3 regions of the Streptomyces sp. NPDC005808 genome follow, and region 2 is predicted to be linked to each of the others. Evidence: riboswitches for the same ligand, from Rfam matches in the RefSeq annotation. Region 2 holds a riboswitch; each other region holds the start of a gene.

Region 1 (10,049 bases), on a different contig from region 2:
CGCACGCCTTGCTCGTCGGGACTCGCACGCCCCCGGCCGAGGCCGCGTCGCTGGAGCCGCCCCCCACGACGCTCATCGGCTCCGTACAGCGGGCGATGCGCCTTCTGGAGGCCGTTGCCGCGCGCGAGCACGGAGCCCCCGCCAAACAGCTCGCCCGGGAGGCAGGGCTCGCGCTGCCGACGGCGTACCACCTGCTGCGCACTCTGGCCCACGAGGGCTATCTGCGCCGCGAGAAGGGGCTGTTCTTCCTAGGTGAAGCTGCCGAGCGGTTGAGCAGCAGCGGAGCCCAGCAGAAACGTCGCAGCACGATGAGCGACGTGCTCGCGCACTGGCGCGATTCGATCGGCGCACCCGTGTACTACGCGACGTACCGCGACGGTGAGATCGAGGTTCTGTCCATCGCCGACACCTCGGGCAATCCCGCGGTCGAGGAGTGGGCCGACTTCCGGGAGACGGGGCACGCCCACGCGGTCGGTCAGTGTCTGCTGTCGCAGCTGGACGAGAAGGCCCGCAGGGATCACCTTGACCGCTACCCGGTGCAGTCGATCACTCCGTACACGGTGCGCGACAGTGACAGCATGCTGCGGCGCCTGGAACGCATCGGGCGGATGGAGACCGTGATCGAACGACAGGAGTACGCGCTGGGCACGGTCTGCGCCGCGATTCCCATCACCGTCGGCGCCACCGCATCGACCGTGGCCATCTCCTTGCCGTCGCACCAGGCCGACCGACTCCTGCCTGCTGCACGCCAGTTGCAAGAGGCGATCGGCAGAGCGCCAGGGACACTCGCCATCTCTATCAGTATCTGAAAACTCACTCCTTGTGATCTGCCGTGTACGTTGAGCAAGATTTCAGCAGTGTCAGGGGAACGATTCCTGGCCAGTCGACCGCAAACGACGGGGTAGGCGATGCGTGAGTCGGTACAGGCAGAGGTCATGATGAGCTTCCTCGTGTCGGAGGAGCTCTCCTTCCGTATTCCGGTGGAGCTGCGATACGAGACCTGTGATCCGTACGCCGTGCGGCTGACCTTTCACTTGCCCGGCGACGCGCCTGTGACCTGGGCGTTCGGAAGGGAGTTGCTGGTCGACGGTGTGGGCCGGCCGTGTGGTGACGGTGATGTACACATCGCACCCGCCGACCCGGACGCGTTCGGCGAGGTGCTGATCAGGCTTCAGGTAGGCGGCGATCACGCGCTGTTCAGGTCGGGTGCGGCGCCGCTCGTGGCGTTCCTCGACCGTACGGACAAGCTGGTGCCGCTCGGGCAGGAGCGTTCCCTCGCCGACTTCGACGCCCACCTCGACGAGGCGCTGGTCCGCATCCTGGCGGAGGAGCAGAGCGCGGGCTGAGCGCCGTCTCCCCGAGTGGAGTAACGCTTCCTCTCGACCGGCCTGCGTATGGAACAGGGGCCGCACGCGCAGCTCAAGTCGACTTGAGCACCACGTGACTTCAGTGCTTGCGGCGGCGACCCTTCCCACCACGTACCGGCGTTCTGGCGGCCCCCATGGGCTCCACGGGGGCGCCAGGAGTCCCAGCCGCGGGTCGACCGGCCGGAGTCCCCGTGCGGTCGGCCGAGACGACCAGAGCGGCCAGGGCGGTGGTGACGGGCACAGAGGCGACCAGGCCGATCGATCCGACCAGGGTGCGCACGATCTCCTCAGCGACCAGTTCGCTGTTGGCGACAGAGCCGACGCTGCTCTGCGCGATCGAGAAGAGCAGCAGGAGGGGCAGCGCAGCGCCCGCGTACGCCAGGACGAGCGTGTTGACGACCGAGGCGATGTGGTCGCGGCCGATGCGGATGCCCGCGCGGTACAGCCCCCGCCAGCCCATCGTCGGATTCGCCTCGTGCAGCTCCCAGACGGCGGAGGTCTGCGTCACCGTCACGTCGTCGAGCACACCGAGCGAACCGATGATGACGCCGGCGAGCAGCAGACCGCTCATGTCGATGGACGGATACAGGCCGTGGATCAGGCCGGTGTTGTCGTCCGTGTTGCCGGTCAGCGCGGCCCAGCCGATGAAGAGGGAACCGAGCACCCCGATCAGCAGCAGCGAGAGCAGGGTGCCGATCACCGCCACCGATGTCCGGGCCGAGAGGCCATGGCACATGTAGAGCGCGATCAGCATGATGGCGCTGGCTCCGACGACCGCCACGACCAGTGGGTTCGAGCCCTCCAGGATGGCGGGCAGGATGAAGAACGTCAGGATCATGAAGCTGACGGCAAGTGCGACCAGCGCCATGACGCCGCGCAACCGGCCGACCGCCACGACGATCAGCGCGAAGATCCCGGCGAGCACCGCCATCGGAATCCTGCGGTTCACATCGCTGACCGAGTACTGCAGGTCCTTCGGAGCGGAGGGCTCGTACGCGACCACGACCTTCTCGCCCTGGTGCAACTGGCGTGACTGGTCCGGCTGGACGATCTCGGTGAACGTACGGCCCTTGTCGCTGCCGGTGTCGACCCGGATCGTCGCCTTCTTGCAGTCACCCGTCGCCTGCTGCACTGCCGAGGAACCCTCGGCAGTGGAGGTGTCGCCGGTCGGGGTCTCCCCCGAGGCGTTCACGGAATCACAATCCACCTTCTCGACCTTGGTGACCGTCGCCTGCTGTGTCTGTCGGTCGAAACCGACACCGGTGCGCTCGTGCCCCGGGGCGCCGCCAGGCCAGAGCACCACGAGCCCCACGACGACCGCGGCGGCGAAGGGGATCAGCACCGCGCCGATGACCTTGCGCAGGTGCTTGGAGACGGGGGCCGCGGGGCCATGACTGTGACTGTGCGAGTGGCCGTGGCTGTCGCCCGGGTCTTGCCCACCGCCGGGTCCTCGCCCACCGCCGGATCCGTTGCTGCCCCCGGATCCCTGCCCACCGCCGGGTCCGTGGCCGCCCCCAGGTCCGCCCGCAACCCCGGGTCCGTTGCTGCCCTCGGATCCCTGCCCACCGCCGGGTCCCCGGCCGTCACCGGGACCTCTGCCACCGCCCGGGCCGTGCCCGTGGCCGTCGCCGGGGCCATGTCCGTGCGGCGGCTCGGACGGCGGAATAGGGGGCTGCTGCATCGTGGTCACCGACCGATCATCGCAAGAACGGACGGGGCCCACTGTTCAGCGCGCCCGATGTGACGCTAGCGTGGAGGCACCTTTGCACACGCGGGAGCTCGGAGCACCGGGCTGAGAGGGCGCTGATCTCCGTCTTAGCGATGTTTCACATGAAACATCGGCAGACGGAATCTGCTGCGTCGACCGCCGAACCTGTTACCGGGTAATGCCGGCGTAGGGAGTAGGTCTCATGACCAACAAGGACGAAGCAGGCACGTCTGTCTCCAGCCAGACGGGCGGGGCCCCTTCCCCGTCCCAGAACGACGGGGGCGGGCAGTCCATCGGCTGGCACAAGGCGTACGTCGAGGGATCGCGTCCCGATCTGCGGGTACCGGTCCGTCAGGTGCACCTCACCAACGGCCAGTCCGTCACGCTGTACGACACCTCCGGCCCGTACACCGATCCGACCGTCGAAACCGATGTACGCAGGGGTCTGGCGCCGCTGCGCGAACACTGGATCATCGCCCGCGGCGACACCGAGGAGTACGCGGGCCGCCCCGTCCGCCCCGAGGACGACGGGATCAAGCACACCTCACCGCGCGGCGGCCTTCGCAACCTCGACGCGGTCTTCCCGGGGCGGCCGCGCCAGCCGCGCCGGGGCCGCTCCGGACAGGCCGTGACGCAACTCGCGTACGCCCGGCGCGGCGAGATCACGCCGGAGATGGAGTTCGTGGCGGTTCGCGAGAACGTCGCCGCCGAGGTCGTACGCGAGGAGATCGCTGCCGGCCGCGCGGTGATGCCCGTGAACGTCAACCATCCGGAGATCGAGCCGATGATCATCGGCAAGCGGTTCCTGGTGAAGGTCAACGCGAACATCGGCAACTCGGCAGTGACCTCCTCCATCGAGGAGGAGGTGGACAAGATGACCTGGGCCACCAAGTGGGGCGCGGACACGGTCATGGACCTGTCCACCGGCCGCAACATCCACACCACCCGAGAGTGGGTACTGCGCAACTCTCCTGTGCCGATCGGCACGGTGCCGCTCTACCAGGCGTTGGAGAAGGTGGACGGCCGTGCTGAGGAGCTGACCTGGGAGATCTACAAGGACACGGTCATCGAGCAGGCCGAGCAGGGCGTGGACTACATGACGGTCCACGCGGGCGTGCGCCTGCCGTTCGTACCGCTCACCGCGAACCGCAAGACCGGCATCGTCTCGCGCGGTGGCTCGATCATGGCGGCGTGGTGCCTGGCCCACCACCAGGAGAGTTTCCTCTACGAGAACTTCGAGGAGCTGTGCGAGATCCTCGCGGCGTACGACGTCACGTACTCGCTCGGTGACGGGCTGCGGCCGGGATCGATCGCGGACGCCAACGACGCGGCGCAGTTCGCGGAGTTGAGGACGCTCGGGGAACTCAACACGATCGCGAAGCGTTTCAATGTTCAGACCATGATCGAAGGCCCGGGACATGTCCCGATGCACAAGATCAAGGAGAACATCGACCTTCAGCAGGAGATCTGTGATGAAGCTCCGTTCTATACGCTCGGCCCGCTGACCACGGACGTCGCGCCGGCGTACGACCACATCACCTCCGGCATCGGTGCCGCGATGATCGCCTGGTGGGGCACGGCCATGCTCTGCTATGTCACGCCCAAGGAGCACCTGGGCCTGCCCAATCGTGACGACGTCAAGACCGGCGTCATCACCTACAAGATCGCCGCCCACGCAGCCGACCTCGCCAAGGGGCACCCAGGTGCGCAGGTATGGGACGACGCGCTGTCCGACGCCCGCTTCGAGTTCCGCTGGGAGGACCAGTTCAACCTGGCCCTCGACCCGGACACGGCACGGGAGTTCCACGACGAGACACTCCCGGCCGAGCCCGCCAAGACGGCCCACTTCTGCTCCATGTGCGGGCCGAAGTTCTGCTCCATGAAGATCAGCCACAGCATCACGGAGCAGTTCGGCGGTACGGCGGCCGCGGGAGCCTCCGTTGAGGAGGTCGCCGAGGGGATGCTGCAGAAGTCGAAGGAGTTCGCGGCGAGCGGGAACCGGGTGTATCTGCCGCTGGCCGACTGACCGCGAACGCAGGCAGCGCGCCGGGGCTGTTGGGACAGCTCCGGCGCACTACCGGCTGTCGGGCTCCGCAGGCTGTGACGTGTTCGAGCATGTAGCCGGCGTGTTTTGGCGGTTGGAGGTTGAGCGCGACCACGGCCGGGTGTCACTCCGGCTGGTGTTCAGGCCCCCCGAAGTCCGGGCTGGAGAAGTCCGGGCTGGAGTAGCTCGGGCGCGGGCCCGCTGCCGGGCCGCCGTCGGGGCTGCTGAACCCCGGGCGGTTGTAGCCCAGTTGCGGCATGCGGCTCGTCGGTGTCGGCGACGGCGACGGACCGCCGAATGCTGCCGAGCCCGGGTCCGCCAGGGCTTCTCGGAGGAACGGCATGATGCCGCGCTCCAGCAGGGCCTCGCGCCAGGCTTCCCTGGCCCGGGCGACCTGTTCGTCGAGCTCGCCGCGTGCTCCGGCCTGCAGCGAGGACGAGCCGTTGCGCAGTGCGGTGAGCAGGAGGCCAACCGCGGCGACCAGAATCGCGGCCGCCGTGACCGCGCCGAAGACCCACCCGGTGGTCAGGAGGGTCTTGGCGAACGCCGGCTCGGGGTCGATCATTTTCAGGATGTACCCCACGAGCAGGAATATCGCCGCGGCTGTCCCGGCGAGGACGGGGGCGAGTACCGCGACGACGGCGATGGCGCCCGCTCCGGCTGTCTCGGTGACCTCCCCCACGGTGGCGGCGAGTCCCATCGCGCTCGAACCCGGTTCGGCGGAACCGGCTTCCTTGCGGACGGGTGGGGTGGTCGGCGCCGGCTGACGCAGCTCCTCACGGACCTTCACATAGTGCTGGTACTCGGTGGCCGCGGCCACCGTGATGAGCGCGCTGGCGTTGAGCGCCATGGTGCGCAGTTGTTCCGGGTTGAGCCGCTGGCCGACAGCGGCGAGTTCCGGGCGGTGTGGTGCGGAGCGCAGCGCCTCATCGAGGAGCCGCTCGTAATCCTGGCGGTCCTCGCTCAGCAGGTGCTGCGGAACGCTGTTCATCTGCATCCCCCGATGCTCCGTAGGGCTGATAGCTCGCACGCTGACGAGCCGTTGGGCAGAAACGGAGGGGAGCCTGCTACGGATAGTCCGATGGTAGAGCCGCGATGGCACGCCGTGACAGGGGGTTTCCAGAAATTGCCCCCTGGCCAGCACGGTCTTCAGCAGGGCGACACCTGCCCGATGAACCCTCAGATGTCCAGTGGCAGTTGCTGGACCAGCAGCTTTCCGGCCATGGTCACGCCACCGTCCATCGCGATGGCCAGTCCGTCGGCGTAGAGATGCGGTCCTTCGACCAAGGGGCCCGCGCTGTCCTCGCCGTCCTCCGAGCCCACGTCGCCCAGGAGGTACGGGATGGGGCTGTGGCCATGGACGATGCGTGAGCCGCCGTACATGTCCAGCAGGGAGCGCACGGCCTCGCTGCCGTCGTCGCGGAAGGCGAAGCGCTTGGTGAGCTTGCGGAACAGGTCCCAGCACTCGTCCGCGTCGTTGCGGGTGAGGGTTTCGCGGATGGTGTCGTTGACCGCCTCGATCGAGTCGCCGTAGTCGAGATAGGCGGTGGTGTCGGAGTGCACCAGGAGGTGTCCGTCGACCTGTTCCATGGCGTCGAGGCGGGCCATCCACTGCAGATGGTGGTCCTGGAGACGGTCCATGTCGGTCTTCTGGCCGCCGTTGAGCAGCCAGGCGGCCTGGAAGGTGGCGGTGCCCGCGCCGGAGTTGACGGGGGTGTCGCCGAAGCGCCTGGCGCCGAGGAGGAGCAGCTCGTGGTTGCCCATGAGCGCCTTGCAGTAGCCGCCGGCGGCGGCGGCCTCGGCGGACAGCCGCATCACGAGGTCGATCACGCCGATGCCGTCCGGGCCGCGGTCGGTGAAGTCGCCGAGGAACCACAGGCGGGCGGTCCCGGCCGACCAGTTGCCGGCAGCGTCGATGAGGCCCTTCTCCTGGAGCGCGGCGACGAGCTGGTCCAGGTAGCCGTGCACATCGCCTACGACAAACAGCGGACCCGGCCCGTCGGCGCCCTCCGAAGCGGCGGCGTCAACGGCGACCTGGACCGTGTCACTCCGGTTGATGACGGGCAGATCGCGCCGCGTCGGTGTGTACCCCTCGGGTTCCCCGCCGGGCCCCGCGTCCTCGTCGGGTGGTGTGTCCTGCGCGAACGGACCGGTCTCGTGGACGTACGCGGGCACTCGGAAGTCGCGCAACGTCGCCGTCCGCGCCACCTCGGGTCCCTGACCGGCCCCCTGAGTCATCGACCCCTCCACCACCATCGCGCCGCATCTGCACCGGATCGGACTGCCTGGTCGCAGCTGCCCGCGGTGTCGTGGGCCCATCATAGGAATGCGGATCGCGCCATGTGATGACCCAGGGGTGGTGAATCGGAGCAGGAGCCCAGTTCACCGGGGTTTTTGCCCGAATTGGGCGAGGCTTTCCCGCCCAGTCTTCAGCGGGAGTCAACCTTTCTCGGGTGATCGGGGCGGACTCACCGTCGTACGCGGCGGACGGCGTTGCGAGGAGGTTCGCACGATCAGTTCGGTCGGTATCACCTGCTCGACCGGCTGGTCCGAGTCGACTCCCTCGATGGCGTCGATGAGGAGCTGGACGACCGCTGTGCCGATCCGGCGCGGTTTGAGTGAGAGCGTCGTGACGGGCGGCTCGGTGTTGGCGTAGACGGTGGACTCGCTGCAGCAGACGAGGAGCAGGTCGTCCGGTACGCGCAGGCCGTAGCGCCGGGCCGCGGCCAGCAGGTCGGTGCCGTTCGGGTCGAAGAGCCCGTAGACGGCGTCCGGGCGGTCGGGCCGCGCGAGCAGCCGGTCAGCGGCGACGGCTCCCGCGCACGGATCGTGCGCCAGGTAGGCCTCGTAGACCGGATCCTGGCCCACGCGCTCGCACCAGCGCAGGTAAGCGGTGGTGGAGAGGTGGGTGTAGGTGTCGGTGGTGGTGCCGGTGAGGAGGCCGATCCGGCGGGCGCCGGCGTCTGCCAGATGGTCGAGGATGCCGAGGACGGCGGCCTCGTGGTCGTTGTCCACCCAGGCCGTGACCGGCAGCGTGCCGGCCGGGCGGCCGTCGGAGACGACCGGTAAGCCCTGGCGGACCAGCTCACTGACGACCGGGTCGTGGTCGGACGGGTCGATGACCACGGTTCCGTCCAGGGCGACGTTGGACCACACGTCGTGGCGCGAGGTCGCAGGGAGGATGACCAGGGCGTAGCCCCGGGCCAGCGCCGCCGACGTGGCGGCTCTGGCCATCTCCGCGAAGTACGCGAACTCGGTGAAGGTGAAAGGTTCATCCCCGTACGTCGTCACGGTCAGGCCGATGAGGCCCGACTTGCCGGTACGGAGGGTTCGGGCCGCGGCCGACGGGCGGTAGCCCAGCCGGTCGGCGACCTCGCGGACATGGCGTCGGGTGGCGTCCGGGAGCCTGCCCTTGCCGTTGAGGGCGTCGGAGACGGTCGTGATGGACACTCCGGCGGCTGCGGCAACATCTCTGATGCCCGCCCGTCCCGGCCGACCGCCGCGGCGGGTTGTCTCCGCCCGGCTCACCTGGTGCTTCCCTGCTGCTGTCATGGCGAGCCGATAGTAGGGCTCATGCGGTGGGGTAGTGCGGACGCATATGCACTCGTTGACAGGCACGTTTCTGCATGGTCGAAGTGGGTCAACTGCATTAGAAAGAAAGCCAGTTGAACGATCCAATGGCAGGACGTGACTTGTCGGCGCGCATGGGCCTGCCAACCGGGTCATGTCTCGAAGAGGTCTCAACTCACCTTGACGAGGGATGCGCGCCACGGCGTGAGCCACCGGCGCGCGATGAGACGAGCGGCGCGCCCCCATTCGTACGCCTTCGTACGGGGATGATCACTCGGGCTGCTCGTGGCGGCGAGGTGGTTGTCCACAGGCCATTCGCAGCGAAGCCCAATCCTCATAGGGTGAGGAGTATTGGTAGCCGACGGCGAACATGAGCCGACGGTGGTCACGAGGAGGACTGCGGTGAGCGAGACGAGCCCCAAGCTGCGTGCCGAGCTGGAGGGTATCCCCACCTACAAGCCCGGCAAGCCTGCCGCGGTCGGTGGTGCGGTGGCGTACAAGCTGTCCTCCAACGAGAACCCCTATCCGCCGCTGCCCGGTGTGATGGAGAGCGTGACCGCCGCGGCCGGCTCCTTCAACCGTTACCCGGACCTGGCGTGCACCGCGCTGATGAACGAACTGTCGGACCGCTTCGCCGTCCCCCTCTCGAACCTGGCCACCGGCACCGGTTCCGTCGGGGTCGCGCAACAGCTGGTCCAGGCCACGAGCGGCCCGGGCGACGAGATCATCTACGCCTGGCGGTCCTTCGAGGCGTACCCGATCATCGCGCAGATCAGCGGCGCGACCCCGGTCGAGGTGCCGCTGACGCCGGGTGAGGTGCACGACCTGGACGCAATGGCGGACGCGATCACCGACCGGACCCGGCTGATCTTCGTCTGCAACCCCAACAACCCGACCGGCACGGTGGTGCGCCGGGCCGAGCTGGAGCGGTTCCTGGACCGGGTGCCCAGCGATGTGCTGGTGGTCCTGGACGAGGCCTACCGCGAGTTCATCCGCGATGCCGAGGTGCCGGACGGCGTCGTGCTCTACCGCGACCGGCCGAACGTCTGCGTTCTGCGCACCTTCTCCAAGGCGTACGGGCTCGCGGGCCTCCGGGTCGGTTTTGCGATCGCCCATGACCGGGTTGCGGCAGCGCTGCGCAAGACGGCGGTGCCCTTCGGTGTGAGCCAGCTCGCACAGGACGCGGCGGTCGCCTCGCTGCGCGCCGAGGACGAACTGCTCGGCCGGGTCGGCTCTCTGGTGTCGGAGCGCGTACGGGTGGTCGAGACGCTGCGAGGGCAGGGCTGGACGGTGCCCGAGACGCAGGCCAACTTCGTGTGGCTGCGGCTGGGGGAGCGCACGCTCGACTTCGCCGCCGCTT
Region 2 (10,049 bases):
CTTCTTCGAGGTCCACAAGGGTCTGGGCACCCACCCGGGCGGCATCCATGTCGAGCTCACCGGCGACGATGTCACCGAGTGCGTGGGCGGCGGCGACGAGATCTTCGTCGACGATCTGCACCAGCGCTACGAGACGGCCTGCGACCCCCGGCTGAACCGCAGCCAGTCTCTTGACCTGGCCTTCCTCGTCGCGGAGATGTACCGCGACCAGTAGCGGAGCCTAGTAGCGGACGCTCAGCCGTTTCGGCTGTTACAGGAGCGTGAATTGGGGCGCGGATCACATACGATCCGCGCCCCACCGCACTTTTACGGTCTCGGCGAGACGGGTAAGGTTAGGTTAGCCTCACCGATCATCGGGATGGCACGACCTAGGAATCCCCCGTCGGGAGGTGGACCGCGTGTACGTCTGCAACTGCTTCGGTGTCACCGAGGCGCAGGTGAAGAAGCACGCGGAGGACGGGGTCTGCACCCCTCGCCAGATAGCGTCGGTGAGCAAGGCGGGCACGGACTGTGGTTCGTGCGTCCGCCGCATTCAGGCCCTGCTGGGCCGGGGAGCGTGCCCGCGCCGCGAACTGGCGGACGAGGGCCGGCCGGTCCTTTCGCAGGTCCCGGTGCCCGCATCGCTGGACGAGGCGGCTTAGCGGGACGGTCAGCTGTCCGGCTGCTCGATCTGCTGTGCGATGTAGAGCGCCTCGCCGAGCTTCTCGACCAGTTCGAGCTGTGTGTCCAGGTAGTCGATGTGGTGCTCCTCGTCCTCGAGGATGTCCTCGAAGATGTTCGCGGAGGTGATGTCGCCCTTCGTGCGCATCACCTCGATCCCCCGCTTGAGACGGTCGATCGCCTCGACCTCCACCTGTCGGTCGGCCTGGAACATCTCGGTGAGCGTCTGCCCCACCCGGACGTGGAACAGCCGCTGGTAGTTCGGCAGACCGTCCAGCATGAGGATGCGCTCGGTGATCTTGTCCGCGTGCTTCATCTCATCGATGGACTCGGAACGCGTGTACTTGGCGAGTTTCGTCCAGCCGTTGTTGTCCTGGATGCGGTAGTGCAGCCAGTACTGGTTGATCGCCGTCAGCTCGCCGGTGAGCTGTTCGTTCAGAAACTCGAGGACCTCGGGGTCGCCCTGCATTGCAGAGGCTCCTTCCAGGCAGGCGGGGAACGGGGCAGATTGCGCCGCATCCTCGCACCGGCCCTCTCGGAACGTCCAGTAAGTGCACGCTTAGTAGGAGTTGCCGGAATCGCAGTCGGGCTGGTCAGGTGCATCGCCCGGGGTCTGTCAGGATGGAGTCATGGGTCAGCCGGTGGAGCGTGAATCTGGAGAAGCGGCGCAGTCCGAGCTTCCGCCGGGGCAGCGACTGCAGCGCGGCTGGCCGGTCACGCACTACGGTCCCGTACCCAAGTTCCGCCCCGAACGCTGGGAGTTCAGGGTCTTCGGAGCGACCGCCGACGGTGAGAAGCACTGCTGGAACCACGAGGAGTTCACGGCCCTGCCGTACGCCTCGGTGATCGCCGATCTGCACTGCGTCACGAAGTTCAGCATGATCGGGGCCGAGTGGGGCGGCATTCCGGCCCGTACGATCCTGGACATCGCCCCACCGGCACCCACCGTCACGCATGTCATGGTCTGGGCCGAGTACGGGTTCAGTTCGAACCTCCGCCTCGACGACTTCGCCTCCGACCGCACGATCTTCGCCACCCACAAGGACGGCGAACTCCTGACGGCGGAACACGGCTTCCCCCTCCGCCTCGTCGTGCCGCAGCTCTACGCCTGGAAGGGCCCCAAGTGGGTCCGTGGAGTGGAGTACATGACGGCGGACCGACGTGGCTTCTGGGAGGAGCGCGGTTACCACAACGTCGGTAACCCGTGGCGCGAGCAGCGCTACTCCTACCAGGAGGAGCCCGGGGACGGCCCCGAGCTCTGAGTCCCGCGTAGCTCCAGCTCCTGCTTCTGTGCGTGCTCCTGCTCCTGCTCCTGTGCCGGTCGGCGGCCGGTCAGTGGTACTGGTGCACCACCGCGTGGCCCTTGCCGCGGCCGATCATCCACTTGTTGACGGGGGTGGTGATCACGAACGCGGCGGCGAGGGCGATGGCCAGCACCCACCAGAAGGCCGCGTCGCCGAGCTCCGTGTCCATCGCACCCGGCCAAAGGACGATCACTCCGTTGTCGATCAGCTCCATCACGGCGATGGAGAGGGTGTCGGCGGCGAGCGCGACCCGGATCGCGGCCTTCAGGCCGATGCCCGCCTTCAGAACGCCGCGCAGCGTGAGCAGGTATCCGAAGAAGAAGGCGAGCGCGATCGCCAGGATCAGCGTCGGTACGTTGCCCCAGCCCAGCGCGGTTCCGATCACCATGCCGAGGACCTCGCCGATGGCGCAGCCGGTGAGGCAGTGGAGCGTTGCCTGGGCGGCCATGGACCAGGTGGCCCTGGCCCCGCTGCCGGGGCCGTGCGTCCCGTGACTGTGTGCTGCGTGACTGTGCGACGCGTGAGCGTGCGGTTCATGAGCGTGCGGCTCGTGAGCGTGTGCGTCGTGCTGCATGGTAGGCCCCCGGAGTCGGGTGGTGGTGCCTGTCGTCCAGCAAGAACTGGATACCCCCCAGGGGTATTCCTCACTCGCGGAGTTTCTTCAGGCGCTCGATGTCCCCCGCGTGTCCCTCCAGGCCGCCCGGCGTCTCGATGATCAGAGGCACGCCCTCGGTGGCCGGGTGGGTCATCAGGGCCCGGAACGGATCCTCACCGATATGGCCGGAGCCGATGTTCTCGTGGCGGTCCTTGTGCGCGCCCACCACATCCTTGGAGTCATTGGCGTGGATCAGCCTGAGGCGGCCCTCACCGACCGTGTCCACCAGCAGGTCGAGGGTCTGGTGCATCCCGCTCGGCCCGGTCAGGTCATGGCCCGCCGCGTAGATGTGGCAGGTGTCGAGGCAGACACCCAGCTTCGGGTGGGCGTCGAGCGCCTCGAAGTACGGTCCGAAGTCCCAGGTGCGGGAGCAGAGCGAGGCGCCCTGGCCGGCCGTCGACTCGAGCAGCAGGTACGGGTCGTCGTCGTGGGTCAGCTCGTCGAGCAGCGGCAGCATGTGCTCGCGCACCTGCGCCAGGGCCACGGCACGCTCCCTGCCTCCGGTGGCGCTCCCTGTGTGCACGACCACACCCAGCGCGCCGATCTCCCGGCCCCGGCGCAGCGAGTGCCGCAGCGATTCGACGGACCTCTCGACCGTCGCCTCGGTGTGCGAGCCGAAGTTGATCAGATACGGGGCATGGACGTACGCCGGGATCGACTCCGCGGCGCAGGTCGCGCGGAACTCCTCATCCTGCCGGGGATTACCGGCGGGCGTCGCCCAGCCGCGGGGATTGGCGACGAAGACCTGGACGGTCTCGGCCTTGAGCTCGCGGGCGTAGCCCAGGCCGACGGAGTTGAGGCCGCCGGCCACGGGGACATGGCCGCCGACGGGGTTGCGGAGCTGCTTGCTGGTCACACCCATCAGGGTGTCACGCGCCTGCGCCCGTCCCGTCGGCGGACCTCGTGCGGGGGACCGGTGAGGTGCGGTTCAAGCGATCTCGATCGTGATCGTCGACCCCTTGGGCGCCGTGTCGCCGCCGTCGACCGACTGGCTCTTCACCGTGTTCCCGAAGAGGTTGAGCAGTCCGCGGTTCTCGTCGACCTGGAACCCGGCGTCCTCCAGCGACTGCTTCGCGTCGTCCACGCTGTCGCCCACGACGTCGGGCACCTCGACCAGCTCGGGACCCTTGGAGATCGTCAGCGTCACGGTGTCGCCCTCGGCCGCCTCGCTGCCCTCGCCCGGGGACTGTTCGGCGACCAGTCCCTTGTCGAACTCCGAATTGACCTGCGTGGAGGCGATCTTCACCTTCAGACCCGCTTCCTCCAGCTCCGCGGTGGCGTCCTCGACGGACGCTCCGGTGACATCGGCCACCTCGACCGGGCTGCCCTTGCTGACGGTGATCGCGATGGCGGAGCCCGCACGGCGCTCGGTGCCCGCTGCCGGGTCCGTGCTGATCACGGAGCCGTTGGGGATGGCGTCGCTGAACTCCCGGGTGACCATGCCCGCTGCCAGACCGCTGTCCTTCAGCGTGGCCTTCGCACTGTCCAGGGCCGCGCCCTTGACGTCCGGCACCTTCACTGTCTCCGGGCCGTCGGAGATCGTCAGGTCCACGGAGTCGTTGTCCCGGATCCGGGCGCCGACCTCCGGGTCGCTGCTGATGACGCTGCCGCGCTCCACCGTGTCGCTGTACGCGTGCTTGACCTCACCGGCGTCCAGCCCGGCGTCCGCCAGCCGGTCCTTGGCCTGCTCCTCGGTGACCGCCAGGACCGCCGGGACCTTGGTGAACTGGCCCGAGTTGATGTACCAGACGCCCGCGCCCAGGCCGAGCACCAGAAGGACCGCGGTGACGATCGCGATCATTCCGCGCCGGGGGCGCCCAGGGGCGCGCCGTGCGGGCGGGGCGCCCTCGGACGCGAACTGGCTGGTCCGCTCGAACCGGCTGGTCGGGTTGAGTACGGCGTCCTCGCCCTGATACTCGTTCACCGGCAGCGGGCGCTGCAGGGACAGCGAGCGCGGGATCACGCTCGTACGGTCCTCGGCGTTGTGGTGCCCCATACCGAGGGCCTGCGGCGGTACGGCGTCGAGCTGCTCGGCGCTGAGCTCCGCCCGCGCCTCCAGCACCTGACCGAGCAGCGCCACCGCGTCGTACGGGCGGACCTCGGGGTTGCGTGCGGTCGCCGAGGTGACCAGCTCGTCGAGCTGGAACGCCAGATCCGGTACGGCGGCGGACGGCGGCGGTACGTCCGCGTGGAGGTGCTGGTAGAACACCTGGGCGGGGGAGTCACCGGAGTGCGGCTTGCCGCCGGTGAGCATCTCGTAGAGCACGATGCCGCACGCGTACACGTCGACGCGGGCGTCGGCGGTGCCGTGCTCGATCTGCTCGGGGGCGAGATACGAGACGGTGCCGAGGACCGCGCCCGTCGTGTTGGTGACGGTGTCCACGGCTCGTACGAGCCCGAAGTCCGCCACCTTGACCCGGCCGTCGTCCCCTATGAGCACGTTCTCCGGCTTCATGTCGCGGTGCACGAAACCGGCGCGGTGGGCCGCGCCGAGCGCCGCGAGCACCGGCTCGAAGATGTCGAGCGCGGCCCGCGGCTGGAGGGCCCCGCGCTCGCGCAGGACGTCGCGCAGGGTGCACCCGGCGACATACTCCATGGCCAGATAGACGTACGATCCGTGCGCCCCCTGGTCGAAGACCTGCACCACATTGGGGTGGGCGAGCCGGGCCACCGACTTGGCCTCGCGGATGAACCGTTCGACGAACGAGCCGTCGGCAGCCAGGGCCGGGTGCATCACCTTGAGGGCGAGCACACGGTCGAGGCGGGTGTCCAGGGCCCGGTAGACCGTGGCCATCCCGCCGACCGCGATGCGCGCGTCCACGCGGTAGCGGCCGTCGAGCAGCTGCCCGACAAGCGGGTCCTGAAGGGTCGTATCCACGCAGGTGAGTCTACGAGCCACCACTGTCAGCCCCACCCGTTCAGCCGATACCGGGGCTGGACTGAAGCCGACCTGTGACGCACGCCGCACAGGCCATGAGGTACCCGGCAGTCGCCGACGGCGGGTCGCCGCACGGGAGACCAGCACTTTTCAACGAGGTGGAAACGGGCGGTGCGCGGGCGGGAAAGTCCTGAAGCCGCAACCACGGACGGCGGACGGCCAAGGTCAGAACGCCGGCCGCTCCGGATCCAGCCGGGCCAGCCCCTCCGCAGGAGACGACGCCTCGGCGAAGTGCCGCCGAGGAATCCGCCCCGCCCGGTAGGCGAGCCGCCCCGCCTCCACCGCGTGCCGCATGCCCTCGGCCATGAGCACCGGCTCCTGGGCCCGCGTCACGGCCGAGGCGAGCATCACCCCCGCGCACCCCAGCTCCATCGCGAGCGCGGCATCGGACGCTGTCCCGGCTCCCGCGTCCAGGATCACCGGCACGCGCGCGTGCTCCACGATCAGCTGGAAGTTGTGCGGGTTGCGGATCCCGAGCCCGGACCCGATCGGCGACCCCAGCGGCATGATCGCGGCGCACCCGACGTCTTCCAGTTTCCGCGCGAGCACCGGGTCGTCGTTCGTGTACGGCAGCACGGTGAAGCCGTCGTCCACCAGCGTCTCCGCCGCGTCGAGCAGCTCGATCGGATCGGGCAGCAGCGTGCGCTCGTCGGCGATGACCTCCAGCTTGATCACGTCGGTGCCCAGGGCCTCGCGCGCGAGGCGGGCGGTCAGTACGGCCTCGCCGGCGGTGAAGCAGCCCGCCGTGTTCGGCAGCACCCGGATGCCGAGCCGGTCGAGGACGGAGAGCACGGAACCGTGTACGTAAGCGTTTACGCGCCGCATGGCGACCGTCGTCAGCTCCGTACCGGAAGCGACGAGCGAGCGCTCCAGGACATCGAGGCTGGGCGCACCCCCCGTACCCATGATCAGACGGGACGAGAAGGACGTACCACCGAGGACAAAGGGATCGTCGGCCATGGGTCAGCCTCCTTGGACGGCAGTGAGGACTTCGACACGGTCTCCCTCGGAGAGGGAGGTGGAGGACCACTGCCCTCGCGGGACGACGGTTTCGTTGAGCGCGGCGGCGACACCGGACGGAGCCGGGGTGAGCGCCGCGACGAGGGTGTCGAGAGCGGTTCCGGCGGCGACCCGCTGCCGCTCTCCGTTGACGAAGACGCTGACGAGGATGCTCATACGGGCTGCTCCGTGCGTGCCGGGCTGAAGCGCTTGGGGGAGAAGGGGCGTGCCACGTCCGGGAGTTCACCGGTGGTCAGGGCGTGCGCCATCGCGTCACCGGTGACGGGGGTCAGCAGGACGCCGTTGCGGTAGTGCCCGGTCGCCAGGAGGAGCCCGTCGAGCTCGGTGGGACCGAGCAGCGGCGCGTTGTCCGGCGACCCGGGGCGCAGTCCTGCGCGGGTCTCGGTGAGCGGCAGCTCGGTGATTCCGGGGACCAGCTCATGGGCGTCGCGCAGCAGCTCGTACACGCCGCCCGCGGTCACCGTCGTGTCCCAGCCCAGCTCCTCGCTGGTCGCGCCGACGACGAGCTCGCCGTTCTCGCGCGGCACCAGATAGACATGGCTGCCGCGCACGACGGCACGCACGGTGCGGCTGAGGAAGGGCGCGTACGGCCGTGGCACGGTAAGCCGCAGCACCTGCCCCTTCACGGGGCGCACGGGCGGTAGCAGAGCCTCGGGAACGCCCGCGAGGCGCCCGCTGAGGCTGCCCGCGGCGAGGACCACCTGCCCGGCCGACAGCTTGACGCCGTCCGCGGTGACGACTCCCTGGGCCCGGTCCCGTACCACGCCCAGGCGCTCGGCCCACGTCCGGCGGAACACCACTCCGGCCCGCTCGCAGGCCGTGACCAGGGCCTTCGCGAGCCGGCGCGGATCGATCTGGTGGTCGCCGTCCACCCGCAGCCCGCCCCGCACGCCGGGCGCGAGCATCGGTTCGAGGCGGCGGCACTCACGGCCGCTGAGCCACTCGGAGTCGAGCCCGGACTGACGTTGCAGGGTGTGCAGTTCACGCAGGTGCACACGGTCGTCGGCGTCGAGTGCGACGGCCAGGGTGCCGCACCGGCGGTAGCCGAGGTCCTGGCCCGTCGCCTCGGTGAGCTCGGCGACGAAGTCCGGATAGCGGTGCGCGGAGGCCAGGTTGAGGCCCAGCAGGGTCTGCTCTCCGTAGTGCAGTTCGGTGACGGCGGCGAGCATGCCGGCCGCGACCTGCGCGGCGCCGCCGCCGGGCTCGGGGTCCACCAGCGTGGTCGTCAGTCCGCGCTGCGCGGCCCGCCAGGCCGTCACCAGCCCGATGATTCCGCCCCCGATGACGAGGACGTCTGAGATGCCTGGTGACACGGACGTACGGGATGTGTCAGGCGGTGTATGCGACATGGGCGTCCAGCCCCTCCCTTCGCCGGCATGACCCGGATCAGGTTCGTACGGTCGGAGGCCGTCCAGCCTCCCTCTCAGCCCGGTCGTCCGGACTCCCGCGAGTGCTTTACGTTGACCAGCCTAGCTCGCTGCCGTATGTCTCAGTAAGGGAGCCTCCGTCCATGGCCCGTTCGCTCGACGGCCTCGCCCTGTCGCCGGTCGCCGACCAGGCGCCCGGCGGCACCTCCTCGGGGCACTGCGTGTCCCGCGTGACCGAGCTGCCCGACGGGCGTGTCCGCCTGGAGGAGACGTGGGAGTGGGAGTCGCAGCGGGGCAGCGGGACCAGTTCGGTGGAAGAGGTCCGCCCCAGCGACACCCCCTAGTGGTGCCGTGCGGGTCTGTGGTGGTGCCGTGCGGATCCGTCCGGGCGGTGCTGCCCAGTCGTGTGGAGCAGGTCGGGTCGGGCGGTGCGGAGCAGGTCAGGTCGGGGCGGTGTGGAGCAGGTCACTGAGCACGCCCGCTGACTGACGAATTGTCAGCTGTCTATGGTGATCAGGTGACCGACAAGACGCAGGTTCAGGAGCGGGCGGTACGGCAGGTCGTCGTCGTGGGCGCGGGCATGGCGGGCGTACAGACCGCGGTCGCCCTGCGGGAACAGGGCTTCGCCGGCGGCGTGACGCTGATCGGGGCGGAGCCGCACCAGCCGTACGACCGCCCACCGCTGTCCAAGGCCGTACTGCTCGGCAAGGCCGAGGGCTCCGCCTTCGACCTCGACTTCGAGGCACTGGGCATCGACCTGTGGCTCGGGCGCGAGGCGCTCGGTGTACGCCCCGGGGACCATGAGCTGGACACGGTGGCGGGGCCGGTGCCGTACGACGTCCTGGTCGTCGCGACCGGCGCGGAACCGATCCGGCTGCCGGGCACGGAGGGCGTGCCCGGGGTCCATCTGCTGCGCACCCTGGACGACGCCGAGCGGCTGCGTCCCGTCCTCGCCCAGCAGCACGACATCGTGGTGGTGGGGGCGGGCTGGATCGGCGCCGAATTCGCCACCGCAGCGCGTGAGGCCGGATGTGTGGTGACCGTCATCGAGGCCGCCGACCGGCCGCTCGCCGGGGCGCTGCCCGCCGAGGTGGCCGCCCCGATGGCCGCCTGGTACGCGGACAGCGGAGCCTCGTTGCGCACCCACGCGCGCGTGGAGCGCGTCGAGCCCGGCGCCGTGGTGCTGGACGACGGCTCACGGGTGCCCGCGGGCGCCGTGATCGTCGGCATCGGAGCGCGCCCCGCCACCGCCTGGCTCAGCGGCTCCGGCATCGAGCTCGGCGCCCACCGAGAGGTCCTGGCCGACGACCATCTGCGCACCTCCGTGCCGGACGTCTACGCGGTCGGCGACTGCGCTTCCTTCCCTTCGGGAAGGTACGAGGACCGCCTTCTGGTCCACCACTGGGACAACGCCCTCCAGGGACCGCGCACGGTGGCGGCGAACATCATCGGCGAGTCCCCTGTGGCGTACGACCCGGTCCCGTACTTCTGGTCCGAACAGTTCGGCCGCTTCGTCCAGTACGTCGGCCACCACGCCCCCGCCGACACCACCCTCTGGCGCGGTGACCCGTCCGGCGCGGCCTGGACGGTCTGCTGGCTCCACGGCGGCCGGCTGGTCGCCCTCCTCGCGGTCGGCCGGCCCAGGGACCTGGCCCAGGGCCGGAAACTCATCGAGGCGGGCACCCTGATGGACCCGGAGCTGCTGTCGGATCCTTCGCGGCCGCTGAAGACGGCGACGCTGACGCCTTAGGCGGGGCTGGTTCGCCGTGGGCGGAACCGGTGTCGGCCGGGGCGATCCAGCCGTGCGGTGCCCCGATTCCGATGGGATTCGGCCGTGCGGCGCCCCGATCCAGACGGGATCCGGCTGTGCGGTAACCCGATCCCGACGGGACTCGGCTACCGAGTGTCAGTCCGGGATGGCAGGCTTGTCCTGTGACCGAGATTGACGCAAAGATCGATGCTCTCGTCCCCGCCTGGCTCACCCTGCCCGACATCGCCGAGCAGTTCGGTGTCGAGGTGACCCGCGTCCGGCAGCTGGTCAGGGAGGGCCAGCTGATCGCCGTACGCCGCGGTGAGAACCGTGCGCTGCATGTCCCCGCCGCTTT
Region 3 (10,049 bases), on a different contig from region 2:
GCGTACGAGGGGGCGGCGCGCCTCGGCCGTGAGCTGGCGCGCGCCGGTTACACCGTCGCGACCGGCGGCGGCCCGGGCGCGATGGAGGCGGCGAATCTCGGCGCGTACGCGGCTCCCTTCGACGACGAGATGCTCGGCGAGGCCCTCGAACTCCTCGCGCGGGCGCCGTCGTTCGTCCCCTCGATCACCGACTGGGCGCGCGCCGCCTTCGACGTACGCGAACGCTGGCCCTCCGGCGGCGCCTCGGTCGGCATTCCCACCTGGTTCTACGGCCACGAACCGCCGAACGCCTTCGCCGCGCACATCGCCAAGTACTTCGCCAACGCGACCCGCGAGGACGGCCTGCTGGCTCGCTCGAACGCGGGCGTCGTCTTCCTGCCGGGCGCCGCCGGGACCGTACAGGAGATCTTCGACAACGCGACGCCGAACTACTACGAGTCCCGTGGCGAGCCGACGCCCATGGTTCTCGTGAACCGCGCCCACTGGACCGAAAAACACCCCACCTGGCCCCTTCTCCAGTCGCTCGCCCGCGAACGCGCGATGGAGTCCCGAATCGCCCTTGTTGACCGTATCGAGGACGCTCCCGACGCTCTCAAACGTCTCGCCGGTTAACGACAAGGTAAAGGCAACGCCTTGGCAGGGCATATGCATTGACAGCCCTTAGCCGACGCTTATAAACCAGTGAGGCTACTGGGGGCGCTGTTGTGGCAGCAGAGCAGCAGAAGGCCCCTCTCACCCCCCGCAGTTGCGCATCCCGTGAAGGGCAATCGTGTCCATATCTCGCCGTACCGCACGTTCTGTGCGAATCCTCGGTGTTGCTTCAGCGACGGCCGCGCTCGCGCTCGGTGTCGCCGGCAACGCAATGGCCTGCAACATTAAGGACTTCTCCGCTGTCGCCGACTGCGATGACAACGGGAAGGGCATCATCACCGTCACCGACATAGACGCCTCGGGCGTAAAGGCCACCGTGAAGGTCTACCTCGAGTCGAACGGCGCCGACGCGAAGCTCGTCGGCGAGGAGACGGTGGTCGGCACCCGCGAGGGCGCCAAGGTCACGTTCTCGGAGGACTGGGCCCCCAAGGCCGAGTACCGCGTCCACATCAAGGCCGAGAACAACGCCGTCGACGAGGACATCTCCCCGAACCTGATCACGCCGGACAAGGCGTGCACGTCCACGGAGACCACTCCGCCGGCATCGACGCCTCCGGCATCGGAGACGCCTGCCCCGTCGCAGACGCCTTCGGAGTCGGCGACCCCGTCGCCCGCCGAGAGCACCACCGCTCCCGCCACGACGGGCAGCAACGCTCCGTCCCCCGCGGCCGGTGAGTCCAACCTCGCCGAGACCGGTGCGAACTCCAACACCCCGGTGATCGCCGGCATCGCCGCTGCGTTCGTCCTGGTCGGTGGCGGATCTGTGTTCTTCGGAATGCGCCGCCGTGGCGCGACGAAGGCCTGACCCTCACCCCGTACGAAATGTGTGGCCCGTCCCCTCACCCAGGAGGCGGGCCACACACCTGTGGTGCCCCTGGCGAGCAACCGCGAAGCGGGGCGTGACCCTGAGGGAACCCACGACACGGAACCTGACCCCGGCGAGCACCCGCGACACGGGACCTACCCGAACGTCGCCCGCTCCAGCCAGAACTCCAGCAGCTCCCGCTCCCCGAGCACTTCCAAACGACCGCCGTCCAGCGGCAGTCGGCGGTAGAAGGCCAGCAGTACGTCGGTCAGCGGGCCCCGCAGCGCGACGGTCGCCTTCTCGTGGCCCCGGCGCCAGACGACGCCTTCCTCGGTGAGTTCGACTACCCACTCGGCATTCAACTCGGGGCTCGTGTCGGTGGCGTGGAGATGGATGCTGCGCCCGGTTCCGCGCAGTTCCCGCGCCGCGTCGTGCGGCTGCGTCCGCTGCATGTACTCCACGATCCCCAGCCACTCGTCGATCGCGTCGGCGGCCACATCGGGGTCGACCTCGTACGGCAGCCCGGCGGCCAGCGTCGCGTCGGCGCGGTGGATCGCCAGCTCGTGCGTCATGCGGCGCGCCCAGAAACCGGAGTTCAGAACCCCGGCCCACCCCCAGACCTTCACGTCGGGCCCCGCCTCCCGCAGCGTGCCGACGAGCATCTCGCCGGTCTCCGCGAGCCAGGCGTCCAAGGCCGCCGGATCACTCTTGACCTCCGGCCCCGGGGCGAGAGGAGTGTTCTCGTCGGGGGTGTACTCCTGCACCCTGTTACGGACGAGGAGTTCGGCCCAGCGCAACGCCCCGCCCGTATGCCGTACGAGCCGCTCCAGCGACCAGTCCGGGCAGGTCGGCACGGTGGCGGACAGCTCGACGCCGTCCGAGCTCACCACGTCCCTCAACTGCCGCACCTGCGTCTCGATCGCGTCGCAGTAGCGTTCATGCCCGAGCACCCCGAGTGACGTCATGAGCCGCACTTTATGCGGCGGACGGTTCTGCGAGTACGTCATTTTCGGGCGCCGGGCAGTTGCGCGTGTACGCCGCTTCCGGACGCCAGGCAACTGTGCGTGTACGCCGCTTCCGGACGCCAGGCAGTTGCGCGTGTACGCCGCTTCCGGACGCCAGGCAACTGTGCGAGTACACCGCTTCCGGGCGCCGGGCAGTCAGCCGAGGACGACGGTCTCCGCGGCGTCGAACTCGACCCCGACCTGGTCACCGGGGACCGGCGCGTCCCTGAGCGTGCACGCCGCTTCGAGCCGGGGCGCGTCCTCCGGTTGCAGCTGTACGGCGACATGGGTGCCCCGGAACGTCCGGGCGACCACGGTGCAGCACAGCCCCTCGGCCGCGTCCACCAGCCGTACGCCCGCGGGCCTGACGAGTAGCGTGCCCGGCCCCTGCGGCACGCCCTCCGGCACCGGGACCTTCCCCCACGGGGTGTCCGCGGTCTCCCCGCTCACCGTCACGTCGACCACGTTGTCGAAGCCGAGGAAGCGCGCCACGAACTCGTCCGCGGGGTGCTGCCAGACCTCAAGTGGCGTACCCGACTGGGCGATTCGCCCGTCGCGCATCACGACCACCCGGTCGGCGAGCGCAAAGGCCTCGCCCTGGTCGTGCGTGACGGCGAGCACGGTCGTACCCAACTCGCCGAACAGCTCCCGGAGTTCGACGACAAGGCGTTCGCGCAGCGAGCGGTCGAGCTGGCCGAGCGGTTCGTCGAGCATCAGCAGCCGGGGGCGCGGCGCGAGGGCACGGGCCAGCGCAACCCGCTGCTGCTCACCACCGGAGAGGGCGGCGATGGCTCTGCGCTCGGCACCCGGCAATCCGACGAGCTCCAGCAACTCCCGTACTCGTACCGCCTGTTCGCCCTTGTTCGCGCCGTGCATCCGAAGCCCGAACGCCACGTTGCCGCCCACGTCCCGCTGCGGGAAGAGCTGGTGGTCCTGGAACATCAGGCCGACGCCCCGCCGGTGCGCGGGCACCTGCGCCTGGTCGCGGTCGTCGAGGAGCACCCGGCCCGCGTCGAGCGCCTGGAGCCCGGCCACCGCCCGCAGCAGCGTCGACTTGCCGCTGCCGCTCGGCCCCAGCACGCACACGATCTCGTGCTCGGCGACCGCGAGGTCGACGGCGTCGAGCACCGCACGCCCGCCGAAGCGTACGGTCGCGGTCTCAAGGCTCAGCAGCATCTAGAACTCCCCGGTCCGGTCGGTCCGTACCCGCTCCAACAGCAGCAGCGCCACCGCGCACACCACCATCAAGATGGTCGAAAGGGCCATCGCCTGGCCGTAGTTGAGGTCACCGGCGCGTCCGAGCAGCCGCGCCACGGCGACCGGCAGCGTGGGATTGTCGGGCCGTGCGATGAAGACGGTCGCCCCGAACTCGCCCAGCGACACCGCGAAGGCGAAGCCGGCCGCGACCAGCAGCGCACGCCGCACCATCGGCAGATCGACCTCGCGCCACACCCGCCACGGCGACGCCCCGAGCACCGCCGCCGCCTCCCGCAGCCGCCCGTCGACCGCCCGCAGCACGGGCAGCATCGTTCGTACGACGAAGGGGACACCGACCAGTGCCTGTGCGAGGGGCACCAGAATCCAACTGCTTCTGAGGTTCAGCGGCGGTTCGTCCAGCGCGATCAGGAACCCGAATCCGACGGTCACCGCCGACACGCCCAGCGGCAGCATCAGCAGCGCGTCGAAGCCTCGTACGAGACGGCCCGCACGCCGGGTGAGGGCGGCGGCCGCCAGACCGCCGACGAGTACGGCGATGGCGGTGGCGGCGAGCGCGTACTGCAGCGAGTTGCCGATGGCCTCGATCGGCGGGACGAGGAAGATGCCGCTGTCGTCGGACGTCAGTGCCCTGTAGTAGCCGAAGTCGGGCGCGTCCAGAGACCGTTGGACCAGCACACCCAGCGGCAGCACGAGCAGCACGGCGATGGTCGCGAGAACCCCGGCCAGCAACGCACACTGCCCGCCACCACGTGGCCGGCGTGCGGTGGTCTCCGGGGCCACCAGACGCAGGGCGGTCTCCCGGCGCCGCACGGTCCAGGCGTGCACGGCGAGGATCGCGCCCACCGCCACGAACTGGATGATCGTCAGCACCGCCGCCGTGGAGAGGTCGAAGATCTCCGAGGTCTGCCGGTAGATCTCGACTTCGAGGGTCGAGAAGGTCGGGCCGCCGAGGATCTGCACCACACCGAAGGAGGTGAAGGTGAAGAGGAACACCATCAGCGCGGCCGCGGCCACGGCCGGGCTCAGGGCCGGCAGCGTCACCTTGCGCCAGGCCGCGAAGCGGGATGCGCCGAGCATCCGGGCGGCATCCTCCTGACGCGGGTCGAGCTGCGACCAGAGCCCGCCGACCGTGCGGACGACGACCGCGTAGTTGAAGAAGACATGCGCGAGCAGGATCGCCCAGACGGTGGTGTCGAGCCGTACGCCCCACAGCTCGTCGAGGAGCCCGCCCCGGCCGACGAGGGCAAGGAAGGCCGTACCGACGACGACCGTCGGCAGCACGAACGGCACCGTCACCACCGCCCGCAGCACTTGCTTGCCCCTGAATTCGAAGCGCGCGAAGACATACGCGCCGGGGAGCGCGATCAGCAGCGTGAGCGCGGTCGAGGCGAGCGCCTGCCAGGTGGTGAACCACAGCACGTGCCGGATGTCGGACTGCGCGAGGACATCCCCGATCCGCCCGAACTGCCAGACCCCGTCAACCCTTAGGCCTCGGGCCACGATCGCCACCACGGGGTAGGCGAAGAAGACGCCGAAGAACGCGACCGGCAGGGCCATCAGCCCGAGCCGCGCCGCGCCTCCCCGACGGGACTCCTTACGCGCCCGGGGCGTTACTTCAGTACGAGCGAGGTCCACGACTTGACCCACTGGTCCCGGTTGGCGGCGATCTTCGCGGGGTCCATGGTCTCGGGGTCCTTGGCCTGCGGCCCGAACTCCGTGAACTCGGCGGGCACCTTCGCGCCCTCCACCACCGGGTAGACGAACATGTTCAGCGGCATGTCGTCCTGGAACTTCTTGGTGATCAGGAAGTCGATGAGTGCTTCGCCGCCCTTGGTGTTCTTCGCGTTGCTCAGCAGCCCCGCGTACTCGACCTGCCGGAAGCAGGTGCCGGTCGCGACGCCGGTCGGCGCGGTCGTCGGCTTCGGGTCGGCGTAGATGACCTCGGCGGGCGGCGAGGATGCGTACGAGACGACTAGCGGCCGGTCCGCCTTGGCCTTCTTGCCGCCCGCGGACCCGGAGAAGTCGTCGTTGTACGCCTGCTCCCAGCCGTCGACGACCTCGACGCCGTTGGCCTTGAGCTTCGTCCAGTAGTCCTGCCACCCGTCGTCGCCGTATTTCGCGGCGGTGCCGAGCAGGAAGCCGAGGCCGGGCGAGGACGTGGAGGCGTTCTCGGTGACAAGCAGGTTCTTGTATTCGGGCTTGATCAGATCGTCGAAGGACTGCGGAGGCGTCAGCTTGTGCTCGGTGAAGTACGCCTTGTCGTAGTTGACGCAGATGTCGCCCGTGTCGATGGGCGTCACCCGGTGCTTGTCCTCGTCGACCCGGTACTCCGGGAGGATCTGGTCCGAGCCCTTGGCCTCGTAGGACTGGAAGAGCCCGTTGTCGAGCGCGCGGGACAGCAGGGTGTTGTCGACGCCGAAGAAGACGTCGCCCTGCGGGTTGTCCTTGGTGAGGATCGCCTTGTTGACGGCCTGCCCCGCGTCACCGTCCTTGAGGACCTTGACCGTGTACCCGGACTCCTTCTCGAAGGCGCTCAGCACGTCCTTGGAGTAGGCGAAGGAGTCATGGCTGACAAGGGTCACCGTCTTGGAGTCACCGCTGCTCCCGGAGCCGGACTCGGTCGAGCCGCACGCGGAGAGCGCGACAAGCCCCAACCCGACCGCTACGGCCGTGATCGTCTTCTTCTTGCTCACTGAATTCCTCCTGGGATGACCAGGAAGAGACGCGGCCCTGCCCGGGAACCTCTGACAGTTCCCGGGCAGGGCGCAACAGCTTGAGTATTGACCGAACTTCCTACCCAGAATGACCTGGGCAAGGTTCTGAGGGTCTGCGGCCCGCCGGTGACCGGCTGCCGCACTCTCAGCGCTGTGGCGCTCCCCTGTCGGAATATGAAGATGTGGGAACTACGGATGTAAGTACGACGTACGTACGCAGTCAGGTTACCGCTCGGTGGCCGCGAGCTGTCCGCACGCCCCGTCGATCTCCTGACCACGGGTGTCGCGAACGGTGACCGGCACCCCGTGGGCCGCGATCGCCTCGACGAACGCCTTCTCGTCCTCGGGCCGCGAGGCGGTCCACTTCGAACCCGGCGTCGGGTTCAGCGGGATGAGATTGACATGCACGGGCTTGCCCTTGAGCATCCGCCCGAGCCGGTCACCACGCCAGGCCTGGTCGTTGATGTCCCTGATCAGCGCGTACTCGATGGAGAGCCGGCGCCCCGACTTGGCCGCGTACTCCCAGCCGGCGTCCAGCACCTCCCGCACCTGCCAGCGTGTGTTCACGGGTACGAGGGTGTCGCGCAGCTCGTCGTCGGGCGCGTGCAGCGAAATGGCGAGGCGGCACTTGAAGCCCTCGTCGGAGAACCGGTTGATCGCCGGGACAAGACCGACCGTCGACACGGTGATGCCACGCTGCGAGAGGCCGAGCCCGTCGGGCTCGGGGTCGGTCAGCGCTCGGATCGCCCCGACCACCCTCTTGTAGTTGGCCAGCGGCTCGCCCATCCCCATGAAGACGATGTTGCTGAGCCGCGACGGACCACCCGGGATCTCGCCGTCCCGGAGCGCCCGCATGCCGTCCACGATCTGGTGCACGATCTCGCCGGTGGAGAGGTTCCGGTCGAGCCCGGCCTGCCCGGTCGCGCAGAACGGACAGTTCATCCCGCATCCGGCCTGCGAGCTGATGCACATGGTCACCCGGTCCGGGTACCGCATCAGCACGGACTCGACGAGCGTGCCGTCGAAGAGCCGCCACAAGGTCTTGCGGGTGGTCTCCTGGTCGGTCGACAGATGCCGCACGACCGTCATCAGCTCGGGAAGCAACGCCTCCTGAAGCTTGCCGCGCGAGGCGGCCGGGATGTCCGTCCACTCCGCGGGGTCGTGCGCGTACCGCGCGAAGTAGTGCTGCGAGAGCTGCTTGGCACGAAACGGCTTCTCGCCGATCGCGGCAACCGCCTCTTTACGCTCAGCGGGCGTGAGATCGGCAAGATGCCGCGGCGGCTTCTTGGCTCCGCGCGGGGCGACGAATGTGAGTTCTCCGGGTGCAGGCATAACCCTCCCAGTGTCGCAGACATACGAAGAGGGACTCGCCGCCCTGTGGACAACGAGCCCCCCACCGACAAACCCGCACGTCAGCGACGTACAGACTCATGCGCAACAGCCGGTCAGCCGGAGCCGACGAAGATCACCAGTAGCAACCAGACCACCGGAGCCGTGGGCAGCAGCGAGTCCAGCCGGTCCATGATTCCGCCGTGCCCCGGCAGCAGCGTGCCCATGTCCTTGATGCCCAGGTCCCGCTTGATCATCGACTCGCCGAGGTCCCCGAGCGTGGCGCTGGCCGCGACCGCGAGGCCCAGGAGCAGGCCCTGCCACCAGGTACCGTCGTCGATCAGGAACTCCATGCACAGCGCACCCGCGGCCATCGCGAAGGTGACCGCCCCGACCAGGCCCTCGCGGGTCTTGCCGGGGCTGATGCGCGGCGCCAGCTTGTGCTTGCCGAAGCGCCAGCCGATCGCGTACGCGCCCGTGTCACTGACCACGGCGAGCAGCAGGAACGTGAGCACCCGCAGGGAACCGTCGTCGGCCGCGAGCATCAGCGCGACGAACGTGGCCAGGAACGGGATGTAGAAAGCCGCGAAGACGCCGGCCGTGACGTCCTTCAGATAGCCCTCGGGGGGCTCCGTCATCCGCCAGACCAGAACCGCCAGCGCGGTGAGCGCCATCGCCACCCACGCACCCTCGGCGCCCCGGACGTAACCGGAGACGACCATCGCCGCGCCACCGAGCGCCAGCGGCACGAGAGGCGCCTTGATGCCCTTGCGCTCCTCCAGCCGCGAGGTGAGCTCCCACAGCCCCACCACCACGGCGACCGCTATCACGCCGATGAAGACGGCCTTGACGATGAGCAGGGAGACGACGATCACCACACCGAGCCCGACAGCCACGCCTATGGCCGCGCCCAGGTCCCGTCCCGCGCTCTTCTTCTGCGGTGGGGGGGCGGGCTGTGGGGCGCTGGACATGGGCTCCTGCGGCTTCTGCGACGGGCCCCCGTAGAACGGCGCCGCCGCCGGTGTGTCGTCGCGGAACAGGGGACCGCTCAGCCGAGCGGCCCCCCGGTCGTCATCCTGGTCTTCGCCATGATCGGGTACGTCGGGCACGATGGGCATGGGCCGAGTGTGCTGCGCGTCATACGCATCGTATGCGGGACCCGCCGGGGCAACCCCCTGGACAGGCCCCTGCTCGGACGGCCCCCAGTACCCGGCTTGTGACGGCGCGCCCCAGGAAGAATCGTTCATCAGACCTCGAGCAGCTCCGCTTCCTTGTGCTTGAGAAGCTCGTCCACCTGAGCGGCGTACTTCGCCGTCGTGTCGTCGAGTTCCTTCTCCGCACGGCGGCCCTCGTCCTCGCCGACCTCGCCGTCCTTGATCAGCTTGTCGATGGTCTCCTTCGCCTTGCGGCGTACGGAGCGGATCGAGATCTTGGCGTCCTCACCCTTGGTCTTGGCGACCTTGATGAACTCCTTGCGGCGCTCCTGGGTCAGCTCCGGGAACACCACCCGGATGATGTTGCCGTCGTTGCTCGGGTTGACACCGAGGTCGGAGTCGCGGATCGCCTGCTCGATGTTGCGCATCGCGCTCTTGTCGAACGGGGTCACCACCGCCATGCGGGGCTCGGGCACCGAGAACGAGGCCAGCTGGTTGATCGGCGTCAGTGCGCCGTAGTAGTCCGCCACGATCTTGTTGAACATCGCCGGGTGCGCACGGCCGGTGCGGATCGCGGCGAAGTCCTCCTTGGCGACCACGACGGCCTTCTCCATCTTCTCCTCGGCCTCGAGGAGGGTCTCTTCGATCACCACTTGCTCCTGCGTGTCTTGAGTAGGCCCGGCAGCTGTTCCTCGTAGGGGCGGCAGCCGGCTGCGTCGCGTCTTGTTCCTGCACGGTTCCGGACCGGCAGGACATTGTCCATCCCCCGGTCAGGGTCTGTGCTCCGTCCGGTCCCGACCCCGCTCGGGGCCGGTTCCGTCAGGCCCGGCTGCTGTGTTCACCCACAAGTGTGCCGATCTTCTCACCCTTGACGGCGCGTGCGATATTGCCCTCCGCCAGGAGCTCGAAGACCAGGATGGGCAGCTTGTTGTCCCGGCACAGCGTGATGGCCGTCATGTCGGCGACCTTGAGGTCGCGGGTGATGACCTCGGCGTAGCTGAGCGAGTCGAACTTGACCGCCTCGGGGTTGGTCTTGGGATCGGAGTCGTACACACCGTCGACGCCGTTCTTGCCCATCAGCAGTGCCTCGGCGTCGATCTCCAGGGCGCGCTGGGCGGCGGTGGTGTCGGTGGAGAAGTACGGCATGCCCATACCGGCGCCGAAGATGACCACA

Evidence for each region. Region 2 has a riboswitch for thiamine pyrophosphate ahead of thiO (glycine oxidase ThiO). Riboswitches for the same ligand answer to the same signal wherever they lie in the genome.
Region 1: another riboswitch for thiamine pyrophosphate. It lies ahead of thiC (phosphomethylpyrimidine synthase ThiC); the one in region 2 lies ahead of thiO (glycine oxidase ThiO).
Region 3: another riboswitch for thiamine pyrophosphate. It lies ahead of ACFYPC_RS28860 (thiamine ABC transporter substrate binding subunit); the one in region 2 lies ahead of thiO (glycine oxidase ThiO).

Annotation. Positions count from the first base shown of each region.
Region 1 is NZ_JBIAIK010000008.1:220,525-230,573, reverse strand. It holds gene ACFYPC_RS19975 (IclR family transcriptional regulator) at 9-809, shown strand; gene ACFYPC_RS19970 (SsgA family sporulation/cell division regulator) at 909-1,346, shown strand; gene ACFYPC_RS19965 (YibE/F family protein) at 1,447-3,057, opposite strand; TPP riboswitch at 3,129-3,285, shown strand; gene thiC (phosphomethylpyrimidine synthase ThiC) at 3,278-5,101, shown strand; gene ACFYPC_RS19955 (hypothetical protein) at 5,244-6,116, opposite strand; gene ACFYPC_RS19950 (metallophosphoesterase) at 6,299-7,372, opposite strand; gene ACFYPC_RS19945 (LacI family DNA-binding transcriptional regulator) at 7,559-8,671, opposite strand; gene hisC (histidinol-phosphate transaminase) at 9,092-10,049, shown strand, end outside.
Region 2 is NZ_JBIAIK010000007.1:396,354-406,402, reverse strand. It holds gene ACFYPC_RS18845 (class II 3-deoxy-7-phosphoheptulonate synthase) at 1-214, shown strand, start outside; gene ACFYPC_RS18840 (bacterioferritin-associated ferredoxin) at 390-641, shown strand; gene bfr (bacterioferritin) at 650-1,129, opposite strand; gene ACFYPC_RS18830 (sulfite oxidase-like oxidoreductase) at 1,290-1,922, shown strand; gene ACFYPC_RS18825 (DUF4396 domain-containing protein) at 1,993-2,538, opposite strand; gene ACFYPC_RS18820 (deoxyribonuclease IV) at 2,609-3,475, opposite strand; gene pknB (Stk1 family PASTA domain-containing Ser/Thr kinase) at 3,548-5,497, opposite strand; gene ACFYPC_RS18810 (thiazole synthase) at 5,723-6,517, opposite strand; gene thiS (sulfur carrier protein ThiS) at 6,521-6,733, opposite strand; gene thiO (glycine oxidase ThiO) at 6,730-7,926, opposite strand; TPP riboswitch at 7,924-8,035, opposite strand; gene ACFYPC_RS18795 (hypothetical protein) at 8,088-8,288, shown strand; gene ACFYPC_RS18790 (NAD(P)/FAD-dependent oxidoreductase) at 8,525-9,694, shown strand; gene ACFYPC_RS18785 (Rv2175c family DNA-binding protein) at 9,877-10,049, shown strand, end outside.
Region 3 is NZ_JBIAIK010000015.1:87,959-98,007, reverse strand. It holds gene ACFYPC_RS28885 (LOG family protein) at 1-612, shown strand, start outside; gene ACFYPC_RS28880 (LAETG motif-containing sortase-dependent surface protein) at 800-1,456, shown strand; gene ACFYPC_RS28875 (maleylpyruvate isomerase family mycothiol-dependent enzyme) at 1,612-2,421, opposite strand; gene ACFYPC_RS28870 (ABC transporter ATP-binding protein) at 2,617-3,636, opposite strand; gene ACFYPC_RS28865 (ABC transporter permease) at 3,637-5,313, opposite strand; gene ACFYPC_RS28860 (thiamine ABC transporter substrate binding subunit) at 5,289-6,371, opposite strand; TPP riboswitch at 6,451-6,568, opposite strand; gene rlmN (23S rRNA (adenine(2503)-C(2))-methyltransferase RlmN) at 6,618-7,724, opposite strand; gene ACFYPC_RS28850 (phosphatidate cytidylyltransferase) at 7,838-8,968, opposite strand; gene frr (ribosome recycling factor) at 8,968-9,525, opposite strand; gene pyrH (UMP kinase) at 9,695-10,049, opposite strand, start outside.